2 regions of the Affinirhizobium capsici genome follow, and region 1 is predicted to be linked to the other one. Evidence: riboswitches for the same ligand, from Rfam matches in the RefSeq annotation. Region 1 holds a riboswitch; the other holds the start of a gene.
The links. A riboswitch is a leader RNA that binds a small molecule or an ion and turns the genes downstream of it on or off. The one in region 1 is predicted to bind thiamine pyrophosphate.

Region 1 (3,934 bases):
GTGTTCTTTCAAAACCTCCTGCGGATCGATTTTTGCAGCCGTTGAAGCTTCCAGATGCCCTTGCACCCGCGCATAGTCCTCAAATGTCTTGAGTATGCGTTGCTTGCCGATCTGCTCAGCGCCCGTTGCGAATCGTCCTGAATTCGGATTGCTAAACAGCTCGCCATAAAGCGTGATCAGTTTGAAATCCTTGTCGTTCTTCAAGGCCTCGCCATAGTAGGTATTAAGATCGTCAAAGGTTTTGTCATCGATCTCCAGAACCTTGAGCACCTTTTCCTTATCCTCGTTATTGGCGAGGCGCGCGCTGGCGGCCGCCCATTCCTCAAAGCTCACGCCGTGGCGCGGTGCCGGCACATTCTGCGCAATAGCGGAAAGGGGTAGGGATGCAACAATGAGTACGGCAAGCAAATGCTTTAAAATCATGAACTGACTCCAGAGCTCTCTCGTAAGGTGCAGCAACTAGAAATGGGGTCGCGATCCTTCAAGGCGATCTTAAATTTGTCGCTTCAAGAGAATCTCGGCTTCTGCTTGTCGCCCCTTCACTCGCACCCTATAGATTCTCCATGAAACGACGGAATTTCCTCAAATTATCAGGTGTCGGCGGTCTTGCGCTGTTAAGCGGTGGGCTGCTCGCAGGGAGAGCAATGGCTGCGAACCGCTATTATAAGGGTCCGATATCGGATCATTTCGATGGAACGCGTTTCTTCAATCCGGGTGGAGAGGAACCAAAAGGCTTTGCGGGCCTGCTGAAATGGCGCTTCAACGGCAAGAGCGTGGATTGGCCGCAAACCTATCCCAGCCCCTTCGCAGGTGCCGTGCCGGAAAAGCGCGTCAGCGGTAATCGCCTTGTCGTTACCATGGTTGGCCATGCCTCCATGCTCATTCAGGTGGCGGGGCTCAACATCCTTACCGATCCTGTCTGGTCAGAGCGAACAAGCCCTGTCTCCTTTGCCGGTCCCAAGCGTGTCAATGAGCCGGGCATACGGCTGGACGATTTGCCAGCTATCGATATCGTGATTATCACCCACAACCACTACGATCATCTTGATCTGGATACTCTGAAGCGCATTCATGCCCTGCACCGCCCTCGCTATATCACCCCCCTTGGCAATGATGCGATCTTCGGGCCTGAGCTCGACGATCCGCGCATTACGGTCATGGATTGGGGCGCGAAGGATTATATCGGCAAGAACGTTCACATCCACTGCGAGCCCTGCCACCACTGGTCGGCACGCGGCTTGAATGACCGGCGCATGGCGCTGTGGGGTGCGTTTGTCATCGAAACCCATGCTGGTAAAATCTACCACATAGGCGATACCGGCTTCCACCAGGGCATCAATTACAAGGCCGCTGCCGAAAAGCACGGCAATTTCCGCCTCGCCATCCTGCCCATTGGGGCCTATGAGCCGCGCTGGTTCATGCAGGCGCAGCACCAGAACCCGGAGGAAGCGGTGGCGGGCATGCAGCTCGCCAAGGCGTCTTATGCCATCGGCCATCACTGGGGCACGGTGAAGCTCACGGATGAGGGGATCGAGGAGCCTCTGGCGGCGCTTTCTAATGCGCTTCAAGCGGCGCAAATCAAGCCGGAACGGTTTCGCGCCCTTCGCCCCGGCGAAGCCTTCGATGTTCCAGATGCGTAAGCCGACTTATCCATTATAGTCGAAAATGACTATCTAAGGTTGTTTATGCCCGTGCAAAGTCGGGCATTGACTTCCAGGAATTTGGCTCGCAAACTGCCGCTCATTCACCAGGGGTGTCCCGCAAGGGGCTGAGATTCCGCTGGGCTTGCTTTCAAAAGCAGGCAGCGCGGTGACCCGTTGAACCTGATCCAGTTCATACTGGCGTAGGGACGGTGCGAGCGCTTGATGTTTTGCGGGTTTTGCTGCCCTCAAATGGCGTCTTTCCATCTTTCCGGCTGACATGACTGGGTCTCCAACCTGAACACTTGGAGCCTCAAAATGAATATCGCCCCACAATTTCCGACCCCCGAAGTCACCACCGGCCCGCTGCCCGCCTCCACCAAGATCCATATTCCCGGCGAGTTGCACCCGGATCTGCGCGTGCCGCTCAGGCAGATCGCGCTTCACCCCACCTCAGGCGAGCCCCCGGTCAATGTCTACGATGCTTCCGGCCCCTATACGGACCCGGCCGTTTCCATCGATATCGAGAAGGGCTTGCCTCGCCTGCGTGAGAACTGGCTCGCCGCCCGTGGCGATACCGAGCTCTACGCTGGCCGTGATCTGAAGCCGGAAGACAACGGCTTCGTCAGCGCGGAAAAGGCCACCCCCGCTTTCCCCATCCAGCCTCGTCCGCGCCGCGCTATCGGCGGTAAAGCAGTAACCCAGCTTGCCTATGCGCGGGCGGGCATCATTACGCCGGAAATGGAATTCGTTGCGATCCGTGAAAACCTTGGCCGCAAGGCGCTCAAGGAGAAGCTGGAACGAGACGGTGAAAGCTTCGGCGCATCCATCCCCGATTATGTGACGCCGGAATTCGTGCGGCAGGAAGTGGCGCAGGGTCGCGCCATCATCCCCGCCAATATCAACCATCCTGAACTGGAGCCGATGGCGATTGGCCGCAATTTCCTGGTCAAGATCAACGCCAATATCGGCAATTCCGCCGTCACCTCCTCCATGGCGGAAGAGGTGGAAAAAATGGTCTGGGCCATCCGCTGGGGTGCCGATACGGTGATGGACCTCTCGACGGGCCGTAACATTCATAACATTCGCGACTGGATCATCCGCAACGCGCCGGTGCCCATCGGCACGGTCCCGCTCTATCAGGCGCTGGAAAAGGTCGGCGGCATTGCCGAGGATCTCACTTGGGAAGTCTTCCGCGATACGCTGATCGAGCAGGCGGAACAGGGCGTGGATTACTTCACCATCCACGCAGGTGTGCGGCTTCATTACATTCCGCTCACGGTCAATCGCGTCACGGGCATCGTTTCGCGCGGCGGCTCCATCATGGCCAAGTGGTGTCTGCATCACCACAAGGAAAGCTTCCTCTACGAACACTTCGACGAAATCTGCGATATTTGTCGCGCTTACGATGTGTCCTTCTCGCTCGGCGATGGCCTGCGCCCCGGCTCGATTGCCGATGCCAATGATGCAGCCCAGTTCGCGGAACTGGAAACGCTGGGCGAACTCACCAAGATTGCCTGGGCGAAGGATTGCCAGGTCATGATCGAAGGCCCCGGCCATGTTCCCATGCACAAGATCAAGGAGAATATGGACAAGCAGCTGAAGACCTGCGGCGAGGCTCCTTTCTACACGCTCGGGCCGCTCACCACGGATATCGCCCCCGGTTACGATCACATTACGTCGGGCATCGGCGCTGCCATGATTGGTTGGTATGGTACGGCCATGCTTTGCTATGTCACGCCGAAAGAGCATCTCGGCCTGCCAGACCGCGACGATGTGAAGGTCGGCGTCATTACCTATAAAATCGCGGCCCACGCGGCGGATCTCGCCAAGGGCCATCCGGCGGCACAGGTGCGGGATGATGCGCTGTCGCGGGCGCGGTTTGAATTCCGCTGGGAGGATCAGTTCAACCTCTCGCTCGATCCGGAAACGGCCCGCTCCTATCATGATGAAACCCTGCCGAAGGAAGCGCATAAGGTGGCGCATTTCTGCTCCATGTGCGGGCCTAAATTCTGCTCCATGCGCATCTCGCACGATATCCGCGCCGAGGCGCAGAAGGAGGGGTTGGAGGCCATGGCGGCGAAGTTCCGCGAAGGCGGCGATCTCTATATGCCCCTTCATGAGCCGGCTCAGGAGCAGTAAATGTCCATCCTCATCAAAGGGGCCGGTGTTGCCGGCCTCACATTGGCGCATGAGCTTCACCATCGCGGCTTTCATGTCACGGTTCATGATCGAAAGCCTGCGGCAGGGCTCGGTGCTTCCCACTATGCGGGGGGCATGCTTGCTCCGTGGTG
Region 2 (3,934 bases), on a different contig from region 1:
CGTTAAACCACCGAGCGCGGATGTGATCAGCGCCTCCGGCAGGGGCTGGCCGGTTGTGTCCAGAAGCGAGTTGCTGCGCTTCTTTATGCGGGCGAATTCATGCTCTTTCCCGTCAATCTCCAGCCGGGCGCCAATCTGCATCGTGTTGTAAGCGTGCAGGAAGTCGTAAGGTGACTTGTCATGAATGCCGAACAAGAGGTCGAGATAGGCAGCAAAGGCTGTGGATTTCCCTGCCTCGTTCAGCCCGTAGACAATGTGCAGATCAGGCGAACCCGGTGTCTTGTCGCCGAAGTCCAGAATGCGGCCAGTGAATTTTCCGTAGCGGGTCAGGTCCAGGCGGCGAAGTCGCATCAGTCGTCCTCGCTTCGCGCTTGCGCCATTCTGGCAACCAACTCTTCTCCGCCTTCTGCAATAAGAGCTTGCAGAAAGGCCTCACGTTCAACGTCGTCCTTGCCAGCAATCTGTCGGGCCTCCGCGGGAAGATCATCCAAGAGCGCTTGAATCATCTCCCGAACCTGTTCCCGATAACCAGCCGAGACCATCACTTGGTCACGCATGATCTCGTTTAACTCAAGAATCGGGTCGGTTCCGGTTGATGGTTGCTCGACACCAGTAGCCCGGAGGTCGAGCTCGATTTTTTCAATCCACGTCTTGCCGATGCGCTCGCCCCGCTGCTCCGCCTCGGTGCGAAGCAGGTCGAGATCGCGCCGGATTGTCCAGGAAAGAGGAGTAGATCCTTTCAGTTTCAGACGAGCAACCAGATGCTCCGAGCGAGTAATCGATCTCCGGTTCTGCAAAGCCTCGCCAATCCGTTCAACAACCTCGATCCAATTCGTTGTGCCAGAGACATCGACGCTGATCCGCTCGAATTGTGCGATGCTTGTCAGCCGTTCCTCAACGGTGACGTTGCCATCGTCGTGCACCGTGACAAGGCTCACACTTTTTTCGCCAGCTTCGTTGATGTCACGGCCTTGCGGCATGCCCGGCATGATGACTTTACGCGACCCAGCGTGGTCGCTGCGCTGGTGAATATGACCTAGCCCCCAATAATGAAAACCCGCCGCATGAAGGTCGGCGACCGAGCAGGGGGCGTATTGGTCGTGCCCCGGCGCACCGGCGAGGCTTGTATGCATGAGCCCGATATTAATGGCACCCGGGATGGCTGGCTTGTACTTGGTGAGCAGGCTTTCCGGCGCATGGGGCTTGGTAAAACTCAAACCATGGACAGCGACAGTTTGGCCGTGATGCTTGAACTCCACCGCCTCCGCCCGACCCGTAAACACCTTCACCGACGGCGGCAGCACCAGTTCCTGCGTAATGCGCGAAAGCGCATCGTGATTGCCCCGTATCTTGAAGACCTTGATATTGGCCTCATGAAGGCGCTCCATCTGATTTGCCAGAAAGCGCGCCGTTTTCATGGAGGTCTGGTCGCCATCGTAGAGGTCGCCAGCAATGATCAGGGCATCCACTCGCTCCTCCAGACACAGACCCACAATATGGATGAGTGCCTGGCGCGTGGCATCGCCAATCAATGCGGCAAGCTCCGGGTTTCGCAGCGAAAGCGAACGGAGTGGAGAATCAAGATGAATATCTGCGGTATGAACGAACCTGAAGGCCATGCCCTGATCTAGTCCGCTTCGCGCTTCTGTTCAATGTCGTTATATTGCCCTGCACAACCTCTAGTCATTCGTATCCTTCATGACGAACCTGTCGTCTGCGTTGACATGTTGGCCCGCTTACCTTTAGGTGAAGCTATTCCGAGGGGAGCACCAGACGGTGCTGAGATGGCGGTGAGCCGGACCCTTGAACCTGATCCGGGTTATACCGGCGTAGGAACGGAAAATCGCAACGCCAGCGCTGTTTCGCTTCATCGCCTGACCCGACATCAATTTGGGCAGGAGTTATTGAGCGATGGCGCGTCCATCCACCATTGTTGAAACGTCGCTTCGGCAGTCCCAGGTGCGGCGATGACCCTGCGTCAGGCGCTGGTTTCTCTCATGATGCTTCTGCTCTTTTGGCAGGCGATCATTATACTCACCGCGCCACCGCGTTATCTGCTGCCGTCTCCGCAGGCTGTTCTCCACGTCTTTCTGAACCAGCCCTTTTTCCTCTTCCAGCATAGCTTGTTAACTGCGACCGAAATGATCACTGGCCTTCTCTTTGGGTCGGTGCTCGGTGCAGCCACAGCCGTTGCAATTGCTGCTTTCCCCAAAGCGGGCCGGATTGTTTGGCCACTGATGCTGGTCTTGCAGGCCTTCCCGGTGTTTGTGCTGGCGCCGTTGCTCGTCATCTGGTTCGGCTTCGGCCTTGCCTCCAAGGTGGCTATGACAATCATTATTATTTTTTTTCCTGTCGCCTCCGCCTTTTATGATGGCTTGCGACGCACCGACGCCACCGTTCTGGATGCCGCAGCTTTAACTTCGGCCAGCCATCTGCAAACGCTGCGTCTGCTGCGCATTCCGCTTGCCTTGCCTTCACTGATTTCCGGTCTGCGCATTGCTGCGCCTCTGGCACCGCTGGGCGCAGTAGTGGGTGAATGGGTCGGCGCATCTGGGGGACTTGGCTTCATCATGATGCAAGCCAATGCGCGGCTGCAAACCGATGTGATGTTCGCTGCCATGGCAATACTGGCCATTTTTACAGTGCTTCTCCGGTTCATGACTGATCGGCTGACAATCAATCTGGTTCCCTGGGCTCGGGAAAACGCCTCTTTGCGCCATGCCTCACTTCATTCAGGAATGCTCTCATGAAAGCCAAGCTTCTTGCACTGTTCAGTGCAATCTTCATTCTTCTCAGTTGCAGTAGTTCACTGGCAGCAGACAAATTGAATGTCCTGCTGGAATGGTTCGTAAACCCGGATCATGCCCCTTTGGTCGTGGCGCAGCAGAAGGGCTATTTTCAGGAAGCAGGGCTCGATGTAACCCTCATCCCGCCGTCAGACCCCTCCGCCGTTCCGCGCCTGGTCGCGACAGGGCAGACGGATATCGGCATTCACTACCAGCCCAATCTCTATCTGGATCATGCAGCAGGGCTACCGCTTGTGCGGTTTGGCACGCTTGTCGAGACACCGCTCAACACAGTGACTGTGCTTTCAGATGGTCCGATCAAAAGCTTGAAGGACCTGAAGGGGAAGAAGATAGGCTTTTCCGTTTCGGGCTTCGAAGATGCCATGTTGAAGCGCATGCTGGAAACGGACGGCATTTCGCTTTCGGATGTTGAGCTGGTCAATGTTAACTTTTCGCTGTCGCCATCGCTGATTGCTGGCAAAGTGGATGCCACGATTGGCGGCTTCCGCAATTTTGAGATCACCCAAATGCGCCTTGAAGGCCACAAGGGTATCGCCTTTTTTCCTGAAGAGCATGGCGTACCAATCTATGACGAACTCGTCTTCGTCACCCGCAAGGATCTGATCGCTGATCCCCGCCTGCCGCGCTTTCTGCACGCCGTGGAGAAGGCTTCCATTTTCTTGACCAACCATCCGCAAGAGGCGCTGCAACTTTTCTTGAAAGCCTATCCTGACCTCGATAACGAACTGAACCGCCAAGCTTTTGCAGATACTCTGCCACGTTTTGCCAAGCGTCCGGCGGCGCTCGATACTCTCCGCTATCAGCGGTTTGGCACTTTCATGGCGGAGAGCGGTCTAGTTGCAAAAGCACCGGATGTCAGAGAACTGGCGGTGGAGTTGAAATGACCATTCAGAAACCCTTGCCCACGCCAAGTGACGTGGCTGAATTGCTGGCGAAAGTGCGAGCACGCCGTCCGCGGGTCCACTGCCTGATGAATACGGTGGTGCAGAAATTCACAGCCGATGGCATTACAGTTGTGGGGGGAATTCCCTCCATGACATCGTCACGGGATGAGATTGCTGATTTCGTCGCTAAAGCGAACGCTCTGACAATCAACCTCGGCACGCTGGATGCGGAGCGTCGCGCTG

Region 2: linked by a shared signal. The riboswitch ahead of AC0JZ1_RS01850 (ABC transporter permease) and the one ahead of thiC (phosphomethylpyrimidine synthase ThiC) in region 1 are both predicted to bind thiamine pyrophosphate.

The regions. Positions count from the first base shown of each region.
Region 1 covers NZ_CDRNXD010000007.1:208,808-212,741, reverse strand. Annotated here, with positions in the region: gene AC0JZ1_RS19225 (hypothetical protein) at 1-423, opposite strand, end outside; gene AC0JZ1_RS19220 (MBL fold metallo-hydrolase) at 564-1,640, shown strand; TPP riboswitch at 1,740-1,868, shown strand; gene thiC (phosphomethylpyrimidine synthase ThiC) at 1,959-3,782, shown strand; gene thiO (glycine oxidase ThiO) at 3,783-3,934, shown strand, end outside.
Region 2 covers NZ_CDRNXD010000002.1:412,859-416,792, forward strand. Annotated here, with positions in the region: gene AC0JZ1_RS01840 (ATP-binding protein) at 1-351, opposite strand, end outside; gene AC0JZ1_RS01845 (metallophosphoesterase family protein) at 351-1,619, opposite strand; TPP riboswitch at 1,751-1,853, shown strand; gene AC0JZ1_RS01850 (ABC transporter permease) at 1,968-2,750, shown strand; gene AC0JZ1_RS01855 (ABC transporter substrate-binding protein) at 2,747-3,691, shown strand; gene AC0JZ1_RS01860 (hydroxyethylthiazole kinase) at 3,688-3,934, shown strand, end outside.